DNA from 4 places in the Alteromonas sp. AWM4_230 genome. Region 1 is predicted to be linked to each of the others. Evidence: predicted binding sites of a transcription regulator. Region 1 holds the regulator's gene; each other region holds the start of a gene.

Region 1 (3,148 bases):
AATGCGCGAAGTGCGACAGACTTACCAGACCCCGAACGACCACTGATTATGATCAGCTTCACCTAAATTCTCCCTTATATTCTGGTTTCATCACATGCGAGTTGTCAAATAAAGCGCCTACCTATGAGGTGTAGGCACTTATTGTTTAACTTAATGCAGAAATAATTTCGTCGCTGGTTGTTGCACGACGTATTGTTTTAATCGTTTCTTTGTCGCTTAGCTTACCGGCTACGGTAGCCAGTGTCTGAAGGTGTCCTTCGGTTTGCTCTTCGGGAACGAGAAGAGCAAAGAATATGTCTACGGGCTTTTCGTCTAGGGCATCAAAGTTGATAGCTGGTGTACTTGTTACAACGATTGCTATTACCTTCTCAAGGCCAGCCAAGCGACCGTGAGGCAGTGCTATCCCGTTACCAATACCCGTGCTACCCATACGTTCTCGAGCCATCAAGCTATTTAGAACCGTTGCCTGGTCGATGTTGTCGTTATGCTTGGCAGCGATATCAGCGATGATCTCAAGAATTCGCTTTTTACTATTACACTGAACCGCACACTCGGTGCGGTCCAGACTTACGATGGCTTGTATATCCATGCTCAATTAACTACTAATGTTTTTTCAGTTTTTCCTTATGCTTGATTACCTGCCGGTCGAGTTTATCAACCATGCTGTCAATCGCCGCATACATGTCGGTATTTTCTGAGGATGCGAATACTTCAGCGCCACTTAAATGAACAGTCGCTTCAGCTTTTTGATTTAATTTTTCAACGTTCAGGATGACATGCACATTAGAAATGTGATCAAAGTGACGTTCAAGTTTGCTGAACTTCGTATCGACATAATTACGCAAAGAGTCGGTGATTTCGACATGATGACCAGTAAGGTTGATTTGCATATTTCGTCTTCCTTATATTATTAAGCCCGTTTAAATAAGGCTTTTGCGTTGGTTCGACGGCGGGATCGACAATGATTCCCGGTATTTTGCTATTGTTCGCCGAGCGACTTTTATGCCTTGCTCGGCCAACAATGAAGCAATCTTGCTATCACTTAGCGGCTTGCTAGGATTTTCCGCAGCCACTAACTTCTTGATCAATGCACGAATCGCTGTAGATGAACACTCACCACCTGACTCTGTTGCTACGTGGCTTGAGAAGAAATACTTCAATTCGAAGATGCCACGGGGCGTATGCATATACTTCTGCGTTGTTACACGCGAAATAGTCGATTCGTGCATATCTACCATTTCTGCGACATCATTTAGCACCATTGGTTTCATCATTTCCGGGCCGTGCTCAAAAAAGCCCATTTGCTGCTGCACAATGCAATTTGCAACCTTCATTAAGGTATCGTTGCGAGATTCAAGGCTCTTTATGAACCACTTGGCCTCTTGCATGTGTGAGCGGATGAATTGTGAATCGCTGCTGTTCTTGGCACGACGACTCATCGCTGCGTACTGTTGGTTTACGCTTAATTTAGGCAGACTGTCGGGGTTCAGCTCAACCACCCAACGGCCATTTTTCTTGGTTACTGAGACATCAGGAATAACGTACTCAGGCTCTTTAGTAACTAAAGCACTACCTGGGCGAGGATTCAAGGTTTGAAGTAAACGCATTGCTTCGCGCAGCTGATCTTCTTTCAATCGGCTCTTACGCATTAGCGTGCGGTAGTCTTTACTGCTCAGTAAGTCTGAATATTCCTCAATAAGCTGCTTCGCTTCAGCAAGCCACGGTGTGTCTTCTGAAAACTGGCGCAATTGCACCATAAGACACTCTTGAGGTGTACGAGAACCTGAACCAATGGGGTCGAACATTTGAATGCGCTTAAGTACACACTCTATTTCGTCCATTTCGATAGGCTCTTCTAGATCATCGTCGTTGACCGCTTCTAAGATGTCGTCAAGAGTAACGGTTAAATAACCTGATTCGTCAATTGAGTCGATGATTGCTGTAGCGATAGCGCGGTCAGTATCTGAAAAATGAGTGAGGCGCATTTGCCAAAGAAGATGTTCTTGAATGTCTTCTGTGGTCTCACCTTGGAAGATTTGTTCATCATCATTAGATGGGCCAGGTGCAGGCGCGGAAGAAGCCGAATAATACTCATCCCAAGTACTGTCGATAGGTAGCTCATCGGGAAGATCATTCTTCTCCAGTGCATCTCCCGCTTCTAGCGTATCGCTTGATGCAGAAGCGGTCGCTTCAGCAGCGCTATCGTCACTATCGACATTGTTCTTTTCTACTTGTGGCTCGTCGTTACTTTCTTCCACTTCTAAAAGCGGATTAGAATCGAGGGCTTCTTGTATCTCTTGCTGGAGATCAAGCGTAGAAAGCTGCAGCAGTTTAATGGCCTGCTGAAGCTGAGGTGTCATTGTAAGTTGTTGGCTAAATTTTAGCTGTAAAGATGGTTTCATCTACGTCTTATTTAAATGCTCTAAATTAAATATACCAGAGCGAAACTGAAAAATGACAATTAGGTTACACTAACTATAGCCTGAATTGTTCGCCTAGGTATACGTCCCTTACTTTTTGATTACTTAAAACCTGTTCCGCAGTTCCTTGCGCAATAAGCTCGCCATGACTCACAATGTACGCTTTTTCGCAAACATCCAATGTTTCGCGTACGTTATGGTCCGTGATAAGGATACCAATACCCCTATCTCGCAGATGCTGTATTATCTTCTTTATATCATTAACTGATATTGGATCAACACCGGCAAATGGTTCGTCTAACAAAATAAATTGTGGTTTTGCTGCCAGAGCGCGGGCAATCTCTACGCGACGCCGTTCTCCCCCTGACAAACTCATCCCCGTACTATTACGTATATGGTTGATATTAAATTCATCAAGTAGGGCGTCTGCTTCTTCTTCTTGCTGTTGTGAATTTAAATCTTTACGGGTTTGCAAAATGGCCATGATATTTTCATGTACCGTAAGCTTTCTAAATATTGATGCCTCTTGCGGAAGGTAGCCTATACCGCGGCGAGCGCGCTCATGCATTGGCTGGTGAGTAAGCTCATTATCATCAATTTCGATCTTGCCTTTGTCTAAGTTGACTAAGCCTACAATCATGTAAAAAGTGGTGGTCTTACCAGCGCCGTTAGGGCCGAGAAGACCAACAATTTGACCGGTAGACACTGAAAGGCTTACATCGCGAACA
Region 2 (3,148 bases), 690 kb from region 1:
CATCAAGCACACGTAACACACCGGCAAAAGCGTCACATAGAAAGCGACTTAAGCGAGTAGCGTTTTTCTCGTATGACAACCATCTTCCAGCGCCCTTCGCAGGGTCACTGTCTCGAATCAGTTTTTCTATCGCTTCGGGGTGAAAGAATTTCTCTTTAACGAATACCGACAAATTATTAGCAATAACTGACTTATTACTTGCCACGATATTGGTATGGGGAATGGGATACTGGGCTGGTATTGGTTTAAACAACGCGGTTACAGCAAACCAGTCAGCAAGACCACCGATAAGCGCCGCCTCACTCGCCATTTTTATAAGCCCTAACCACCATGCACCCTGTAAATTTGGGTAGAACTTGGGTAGTAATACTGTAAAGACAAATACGCCTGCGGCAAAAACCAAACAGGCCAATGCGAGCCTTTTGGCTTTGTTCAGCTGTGCATATTTGTCCGTCATAAACTACTCCGTTTAAATTACTTGTTTACCGTCTTGGTCAATTAGTGGTGTACCGTCTTCTTTAGCAAAAGGGCCTTGTGGCCATACATGTAAAATATCCAATACAGCTTCACTTGGGCGGCATAATTTCACTGTTTCTTTTAGGTCACTAGAAACAGCTCTTCCCTCGTCTACTTGGTTAGAAAAAGAAGCAGACTTTTTACACTCACCTTTGGGAATGCAAACAATAGGCCTATTCACTAATATGGGGTGCTTCAACATCAATTCGAAGATAGCCTCGTTACTCACTGACTCATCAAGCAGCCCTAACTCAGCTGCAGGCGACTTTGTTGTCCGAAGCGCTTGTCGAGGGGTCAAGCCTGCTGCGTGTAATAAATAACTTAGCTGCTCGCGCTCCCACCCTACACTTAAATACTCAATAACCTCTACGTCATATCCCGCAGCTCTAATCACTGCAAGTACATTTCTAGACGTTCCACATTCTGGATTATGATAAATCCTCACCATCGTTTCTCACCTCAACAAAAAATAAAAACTATAAATACCAACATACTATTTAAGTTCGAAGACAGCACCTGTACTTCGTGGACACACACTCGCTTTCCTGCAAACTATTCACGTCGCACCTGTACTCCGTGGACACACACTCGCTTTCCTGCAAACTATTCACGTCGCACCTGTACTTGGTGGACACACACTCGCTCTTCTGCAACCTAATCACTTCACGCCTGTACTGCGTGGACACACACTCACAATGTTTTTAACTCGATACTTTGTTGAAGAATATTTAGATAAACAGCCTTGTCGGAGCTTTACCACTAAATTAGAGCGTCCAGTTCGTTTATTAAAGCTAAGTAAGTGTCTGTCCACTTCTATGCTTAAGTGCATGTTAATTCGGATGGTCAAATTCGCTATCTATTGGCGGTAAAAGTTATAAAACTTGGCATCACGCCACTACGCTCGCTCTCCCTTTTCACAAAAACGCATTAACCTTATGATTTAATTAACTTTTAAAGAATGGCACGATACGTGATAAAGCTGATTTAGAAAATAAAGGTGATAAACACATAACACGTCATATCAAAATTTGTGTTTAGTACCAACATCATTAAAGCGTGCTATCTAAAGTATATAAAAACCATTAAGGATATAAGAATATGAAAAAGTCGATAATTGCCAGTGCTGCTATGTTGCTCTCCGCCACTCTACTAAGTGGCTGCGTTATCCATGTCGGCAACGCAAACGCTTTGGAAGGCAGTGATTTCAGTTCAATTCTGGGTAATATCGACATTGCCGAAGGAAAGCATGCTGGGGATATATCTTCTGTAAACGGCAATGTGGAAATTAGCGATAACGCTGGCGCAGATGAAGTCAGCATTGTTAACGGTAATCTTGAAATGGGTAGCCATGTGACTGTCCGAAATATTGATATTGTAAATGGTGATGTAAGCGCAGATACGAATCTGAGTGTGGTTAAGGGGATAGAAACGGTAAATGGAAATGTTACGCTTCCTACACAAAGCATGATTGGCGCTAGCGTTGAAACTGTAAACGGTGATATCACCGTTGTTGATACAACCATTGAGAAACACATCAAAACATTAAATGGTGATATCACATTGACGGGTTCATCCCATGTTGCGGGTGACATTGTGTATAAAGAAAGTGAAAGCTCTTGGGGTAAAAAGTCGAATAACATACCCACGCTATCAATTAGTGGCTCTGTTACTGTAGATGGCAACATCATTTTACATCGCCCTGTAAATTTAGATATTGAGAGCGATGAACTAAAGCAAAAAGTCATTGTAAGCTACGGCGGTCCAAAGTAACGTAGCCGCTTTAACAACAAGGCTTGATGTTTCGGAAATACATGACTGAACATGAAAAAATGCTTGCTGGCGATTTATATTACCCGTCAGACAAAACCTTAACGGCGTTGCGTAAGCAATGCCGTATTCAATTAGACGAGCTTAATGCAACTTGTCAAAGTGACCACAAAAAGCGTACTAGATTGCTAAAACAATTGTTTGGCAGCACAGGAAAAAGACTATACATCGAGTCTTCGTTTAAATGCGATTACGGCGAAAATATCCACGTTGGCGAAAACTTTTATGCCAATTTTAATTGTGTCATTTTGGATGCGGCAAAGGTGAGCATTGGTGACAACTGTATGATTGCGCCTCAAGTAGGGCTTTATACAGCCACCCACCCTATAGACCCCGCGCAAAGAGCAACAGGTATAGAGTTCGCTAAGCCTATTACACTTGGCAATAACTGCTGGATTGGTGGAATGGCGGTGATAAACCCTGGTGTGACATTGGGTGATAATGTGGTTGTGGCTTCTGGCGCGGTGGTAACCAAATCTTTTGGAGATAACCTAGTCATAGGCGGTAACCCAGCCAAAGTAATCAAAGAGATTGAACCCGTCGCTCAAAGTGTTTAACGATTTAGTCGATGGCTTTATGAATGGAAGCTTTTATGAATGCAAGCTTTATATATTAAGCTTATGTAGACGGCATTTTTTTGAGAAAAGCTTTTCTGAAAAAGGCCTTTTTCAACGAACTCACCATTCGCTCTAAGCACTGAATCGATTGTATTTGCTGAAATAAGAAGTATTAAAAGGCCGCGGATGTAACCAATAAAGCGGCCTTAAATTGATGTCGAATACAACGAAAAAAAACAAGGCTAGTA
Region 3 (3,148 bases), 3.0 Mb from region 1:
TAAGTATGAAGTAGATGGTGAAATACTCGAAATAGGCCTTACTAACGTTAAGGTACAAAACTGGGACAAGACTATTTCAACGTTGCCGACCTATAGCCTTACCACTGAAGCGGTTAAAAATTGGCGGGGCATGCAGGAATCTGGTGGGCGTAGAATTAAGCGCGCTATTTATATTGATGTGCACTCGATCAAGCTTTGCGACAACGACATGCTAGAGCGCTTTTCCAAAATTCGTTATATCAACGAATATATCGACAAAAAGAAAAATGAGCTCCGCGCCTATCACAGAGATTATTCTATCGATGAGTCGGACCTGTTAAACAATCGCCGCCTTACTAACATTGGTACTTTTAGGGCCTATTTAGAAGCTTACCTACGTAAGCACCCAGACATTAACCAAGAACTAACCCTCATGGTTAGGCAGTTACCGCCTAATGAGCTCGGTTTGCCTTTAGAAATTTACTGCTTTAGTGTTCAAAAAGAGTGGGTCAAATACGAGAAAGTTCAGGCAGATATTTTTGACCATGTCATGGCTATGCTAGACCTGTTCGACTTACGCGCTTATCAGCGTGATGGTCATTTATCCTTGCTTGCCCATCGGGAACATAGCGTGTTTAACAGCACTGAAGGAAACGATGTTCAACAGAAACCGGCCCAAGACCGTATTGATGATAAGAGTGCTAATACGCCAAGAGAAGCTCAGGACAAAAACGAACACGACCGCAAAGACAACGACTAGTAGAACTGATATCACTATTGTTTAAAGGCGAAAAAAACCGGCTGTAATAGCCGGTTTTTTCATAATGCTTATCGCTTAAGCCAGTGCGTAGGCCATCAGTAAGCAAAGTACTAAACCAGTAACGCCAAAAAAACCGTACTCGATTTTTTCCTGCATACCTTCAGCACCTGCTTTAGCAGTCATAAAGCCCATAACGATGCTGCTTAGCCCTAGCGTAAAGGCAATTAGCGCAACACCAAACATAATTGCATTAATCCAATCAGCCATTGTGATAACCCCTTAAAAATATTGGCGGTATTATGCACCAATAAATAAGATTTAACCATGCTTGGATTGGCTTAAATCTATCGCTATTGGTATTAATTGATCTTAGTCAAATCTACTAATTAGTTAGCAATTTCACTAAATAGTGAATTGGAAATTGCTCTAAAAAAACGCACACATAACCTAACCAACTGAAAAATATAAATTTTAAATCTTGGCAAGGCCATTGCTCAACTAAAGATATACCAGCAAATAACGCTAGTGTTTATTTGATAGTGACTCTACAACCCGTCGTAGCTCTTAGAACAAGGTTGATGTGTTACACCTAAATTAAGGAATGAACAATGTCTAACAAACTATTACTTTCAGTTGCTGTTACCAGTGCTTTGATAAGCGGCCACGCATTCGCGCATGACACAAGTTTTCAGAACAACAGCTGCGACATGGAGCTTGATGGCCATATTCAGTATTACCAAGGCGACCTTACGGTTCAGATGGACAATGGTTCGGTAATGACAATTGATGCTCAACACAATATGACCATCAACGGTGAGTCAATTTCGCTAAATAGCGAACAACAGCATTGGGTAAGTGAATACTACAACAACATTGATATTGCTATTCCTATGACCCTTACTATTGCCAGTGAAGGCCTACAAATTGCCAATGTAGCAGTAACTGAAGTGTTTACTGAACTGTTGGGCGGCGATCAAATGGGTGATGATTTCAATGAATTGTTCAACTCACTAGAGACCAAACTAAACACCTCATTTTATGATGACGCGGGTAATATCCGCGTAGATTCTACGAAATTTGACGAGCCAGGTTGGTTTGACGAAAGCTGGGAGCAAGAGTTTGAAACACAAATTGAATCTTTGATCAGTGAATCTATGGGCAGAATTCTTATCGCGGTTGGTACGCAAATGCTGTGGGAAGGCGGGGATATGTCTGAGTTTGAGCAAAAGATGGAGCGCTGGGGTGAAGATTTAGAATATCGCTTGGAAAGCCAAGCCGCTTCGCTGGAAGAAAAAGGCGATGCTTTGTGTAAAGTGCTGAAGAAAGCCGACTATGCCGAAGGTCAAATGCAGGCATCTATATCAGGGCTTGATGACTTGAACCTGCTGGATATTGACCCCAACGACCATCATGGTCACAACGAGCACAATGACGAAATGAAAATGTAGTCGAATAATTTAGCGAATTAAGCCTGCTACAATAAACGACTTACCTTTCTGTATCACTTACTTTGAAAACCGACTGAAAAAACAGTCGGTTTTTTTAGCGCTCGCTATCTAACTTTTTAATATTTCTCCTCACTCAGATTTCTGCTTTTTCAGTTAATGGTAGGCGTATTAACGACATCCGCCCCCCGATTGATGTACTCTTAAGCCCTAAATAAAGGGGGAATTTAATCGATGACTCAGAATGTAATAATTAGTGGCTATGGCTGGTTAGCCGGCTATGTAGGCAACGCACTGTCAGGTAAGGTCAACATTATTGGCACTACTCGAAGCCAACAGAAACGCCTCGCGTTAAAGGAACAAGGTGTCACCGCTATTGAATATGCACTAGGCGATGATACATCAGTACTATGTAGCAACTTACAAAACGCGACGTTATTGTTGAATATTCCCCCTGGTAGAAGAAACACCAACCTCGAATCATTTACTGAAAATATGCTGCGACTTATTGATGCTGCACTAAGCGCAGGCGTCGCGCACATTGTTTTTATCAGTACTACATCAGTTTATGGCGATGCCACGAACGAAGTAGTTACCGAAGTTAGCACTACACAGCCGCAAACAGCTTCGGCCAAGGCACACGTGACTATTGAAAACCATTTAATGTCTAAGCGAGACCAAACTAATATCAGTATTGTTCGCTTAGCCGGTTTAGTAGGTCCAGACCGTCATCCCGCCCGTTCGCTAAGTGGAAGACAGTTGGATGCAGGAAATAAACGAATTAACCTTGTCCATGTGCACGACATTGTGTCTGCGTTAACCTCAATTATTTGCGACAAGCCACTAAACGACGTTATACACCTTTGCAGCTTATCTCACCCTAAACGCGGTATTTATTATGTAGATGCAGCTAACGCTCTGGGTATAGACACACCACACTTTTCTGGTACAGAAGCTCAGCCTG
Region 4 (3,148 bases), 1.8 Mb from region 1:
TCACAGCCTCTAGAGCCAAAGAATACAAATTAGCTGAACGTCATTCTGTACATCTATACACTGCATCATCAGTGTTCTGACAAAATGCTTTTCGGTACGCAATCAGTGTTACTGAAAAGCATAGCTTAATTGCACGAGCAAGTCTGTGGAACGCCCTAAAGCCCACTACCTTAAATTCATAGCTACCACCCATTCCCTGAAATGCATCCTATAAAGCAGACTAAGGGCCTGCAAAATCCAGTCCTTCGTATATAAGTAAACGAATAAGCTTGCGTATAAATTACGTAATATCGGTGAAGTAAAGCAACATTAAAACACACTAATCAACATGATAGATGAGACATTCATTCGTTCAGAACCGATACATGTCTAAACATCTTTATTCTTAATGACCCATTAATCTTCTATTAATGTTGTACAAAAGTCTCCGTCACCCAATCTAGCTATCATTAAACCTATGAACTGCAGAGCAGATTTGTAGAACGCTTTTTACAACGTTATACAGCTTCTGCTCCCAGCAATTTAATTAGGTAATAACACGTATTTATTTTGCAAATGACTGAGGAGTCACGCGATGAAAAAGTTAAACTCGTTAATGACAAAAACAACGCTTCTTGCAGCTTCGATTATGCTAGTAACAGGCTGCAGTGCAGTGGCCAAACCGCAAATGAATGAGACCGCCACTTCGAACGTTGGTGTATTGAAGGCTAAGGCGCTAGACAATGCATTACTGTATTCGGATGAATGTATTACAGAGCGTGAAGTTGTAGCAGCACAAAAGATGTGGGGTGAAGGCATTGTACGTATTGGCGCAGTGTTTAGTAACGACGGTGACTACTCTGGCGAGGCGGCTGATTTTATCCAGGACATGTACGGATATGATTTAAGTAGTGTACTGTTTAAACCAACCCTTGCAGCAAATGATCAGTTCCGTTCAAGCTTTGATGCAGCGCTTTCTTACTTTGTCGGTGGAAATGACGCTTATCAGGAAGATAAGGGTTTTGCGATTAAGCCTTATACAAACGTGAAATTCGACAATGTAGGAATTATTAATAACAGTTGTCGGATGGCGGTGGCGATGGGTAACTACTTCTTTACTGACACTAAGGGCGGAGAAACAAAAGTAGAGTACACCTTTGCCTATGTGAAAGACAGTGATGGCGACCTGCGTATTGTCGCTCACCAATCTTCGTTACCTTACAACCCAAATGGTAACTAGGTAACGCTCAGCCCCCAATCTTCTCAGATTATGTGGGGCGTCACCTCCTCCCTTTTATAGGCAAAGCGTTTTTCCCTTTCGCTTTGCCTCTTTTTTCATCTTGAATTAAATGATGAGAAAAGAGCTTCTGCTCTATCATGTAAAAAATGCATTCGCTTGTGTAATCGTGACTCCTGCCACTGAGAATTACGTTTCAAAATTTCAATCTAAAACAAACTTAATCTATATAATTCATGCACTTAAAAAACAGGCACAAAGATAGCATTAGTTATTGTGAAAGTAACGGAAGCAATACGAGGATCTAGTTATGTTAGGTTGGGCAATCACATTTTTTATCATCGCCATTATTGCAGCAGTTTTTGGTTTTGGAGGCATCGCAGGTGCAGCAACAGGTATCGCACAGTTTCTTTTCTTTGTGTTTATCGCGTTGCTCGTAATCTCACTTATCGCAAATGCGTTACGTGGTAGAGCACCAAGAGCCTAAGAGTTAGAAGTATTTTAATAGGAAAAAGGAGTAAGGATATGTTTTCATTTAAAAACTTATCAAAGGTACTAGTAGCATCAGCATTTGCACTATCACTAGCAGCTTGCGGTGACGGTGAAGCGGAAGACGCAGGCGAAGAGCTAGACGAAATTGTTACCGATGCAGGTAATGCCGTTGAAGACGCTTGTGAAGATGTGAAAGAAGGCGTAGACGCTGAAGATAAAGACTGTTAATCACGTTTTTATCAAAAAAGGGTCAGACAATTGTCTGGCCCTTTTTGTATTTACAGTCGACGTAGTTTGACCTAACTGGTTAGTTAAGACACTTCTTCACCGCCTAATTCACGAGCAAGATCATCCAGTGTAGAAAGCGTGGAATCAAACTCCCCTACACCATAACGATACTGTACGCTTACGTGATGGTCGGTACGCCCGAACTTCACTCTTAACCCTTCTGCGTCAATATGCTTCACGGTATTCAAAAAGCGATAGGCAGACATTTCTGTTTCAAATTGAAACTCAACACTGTTTTCCATTTAGGCTTTCCGTTTAAGCAACAATTTCTGGGTGAGCATGAATTACTGCCACAACACGTTGAAGCAGATTATTGTCCGCTTTATCTATAGAGTCGTAGGATAACCAGTCGGCAAGAATGTCGGGGGCGGTCGCCGCCTCTCCTTGTTCCAACTTAGACGTCATCATTTGTAGCTGTACACTAGAGCGTATAGATGCATCTGCATCCGGGCTTGGCATACCAGTTGCGACTTCTAATGCTACCGTTAACCATTGTCTGTCGTGCTGAGTTGTTTCATTTCCAGTAGACTGACATAATACGTTCGCCCAACGCTTCCCTAACGTTTCCGCTAGAGCCTGCTCGTCACCACTTCCCTCACCTACACTTAGCTGTAGTAAAGAAATCAGAGCCTGAGCTCGCGCCAATCGGGCTTGAGATTGTGCATTTTTCGCTTGCGCCGCACGCTTACTTTCAAGTGAATCAATCTTTTTATCTACTTTCGTACGTTGCGCTTTAGGCAAGTCGGTTAACTGAGCGCGAACGTCACCTATTGATTGACTAAACGTGACATCATCGCTGTTGATGTCAACAGCTTCCACTTGCTTGAGTAGCGAATCTACTAACGCGTTAAATGCATTATTTTGTACTTTCCGCTCGGCTTTTAAACGTTCAAATACGGTGTCATTGGCAGCTTTAAATTCTGCCCACAACTTACTCTCTTCACGTTTACCTGCATGGCCTACTTGCTTCCACTGGCTTTGCAATTGCTGAGCTTTGTCGGCAGCGCCAGCGACATCTTCTTCCGTAGCAAGTTGACAAGCTTGAGTGACTAACGCACGCTTTTGAGCTTGATTATCGCTTTGCCACTGAGTCACTTTAGCCTGGATGGGCGATGATACCGCCTTCCATTCTTGCTTCAGCTGTTCATAAAT

What was found. Region 1 encodes sigma-54, which starts transcription at its own class of promoters, with help from an activator protein. Its sites were predicted from a motif close to GTTGGCACGNNNNTNGNNT; they were not measured.
Region 2: ACXACS_RS14860 (DUF4097 family beta strand repeat-containing protein) is a predicted target of sigma-54. The motif match lies at 1,474-1,492, and genes of this name have one in related genera.
Region 3: ACXACS_RS05065 (DUF2884 family protein) is a predicted target of sigma-54. The motif match lies at 1,217-1,235, and genes of this name have one in related genera.
Region 4: ACXACS_RS10075 (DUF1328 domain-containing protein) is a predicted target of sigma-54. The motif match lies at 1,466-1,484, and genes of this name have one in related genera.

Annotation. Positions count from the first base shown of each region.
Region 1 is NZ_JBSWTB010000001.1:4,149,238-4,152,385, reverse strand. Features, by position in the region: gene rapZ (RNase adapter RapZ) at 1-62, opposite strand, end outside; gene ptsN (PTS IIA-like nitrogen regulatory protein PtsN) at 146-589, opposite strand; gene hpf (ribosome hibernation promoting factor) at 603-890, opposite strand; gene ACXACS_RS17865 (RNA polymerase factor sigma-54) at 921-2,402, opposite strand; gene lptB (LPS export ABC transporter ATP-binding protein) at 2,476-3,148, opposite strand, start outside.
Region 2 is NZ_JBSWTB010000001.1:3,458,444-3,461,591, forward strand. Features, by position in the region: gene ACXACS_RS14850 (DUF445 domain-containing protein) at 1-457, opposite strand, end outside; gene ACXACS_RS14855 (arsenate reductase family protein) at 470-964, opposite strand; gene ACXACS_RS14860 (DUF4097 family beta strand repeat-containing protein) at 1,615-2,286, shown strand; gene ACXACS_RS14865 (sugar O-acetyltransferase) at 2,328-2,900, shown strand.
Region 3 is NZ_JBSWTB010000001.1:1,174,730-1,177,877, reverse strand. Features, by position in the region: gene ACXACS_RS05075 (mechanosensitive ion channel family protein) at 1-739, shown strand, start outside; gene ACXACS_RS05070 (hypothetical protein) at 815-1,006, opposite strand; gene ACXACS_RS05065 (DUF2884 family protein) at 1,348-2,187, shown strand; gene ACXACS_RS05060 (NAD-dependent epimerase/dehydratase family protein) at 2,419-3,148, shown strand, end outside.
Region 4 is NZ_JBSWTB010000001.1:2,369,897-2,373,044, reverse strand. Features, by position in the region: gene ACXACS_RS10085 (CC0125/CC1285 family lipoprotein) at 1-33, shown strand, start outside; gene ACXACS_RS10080 (phosphoribosyl-AMP cyclohydrolase) at 575-1,219, shown strand; gene ACXACS_RS10075 (DUF1328 domain-containing protein) at 1,527-1,703, shown strand; gene ACXACS_RS10070 (hypothetical protein) at 1,742-1,936, shown strand; gene ACXACS_RS10065 (hypothetical protein) at 2,020-2,238, opposite strand; gene ACXACS_RS10060 (DUF349 domain-containing protein) at 2,252-3,148, opposite strand, start outside.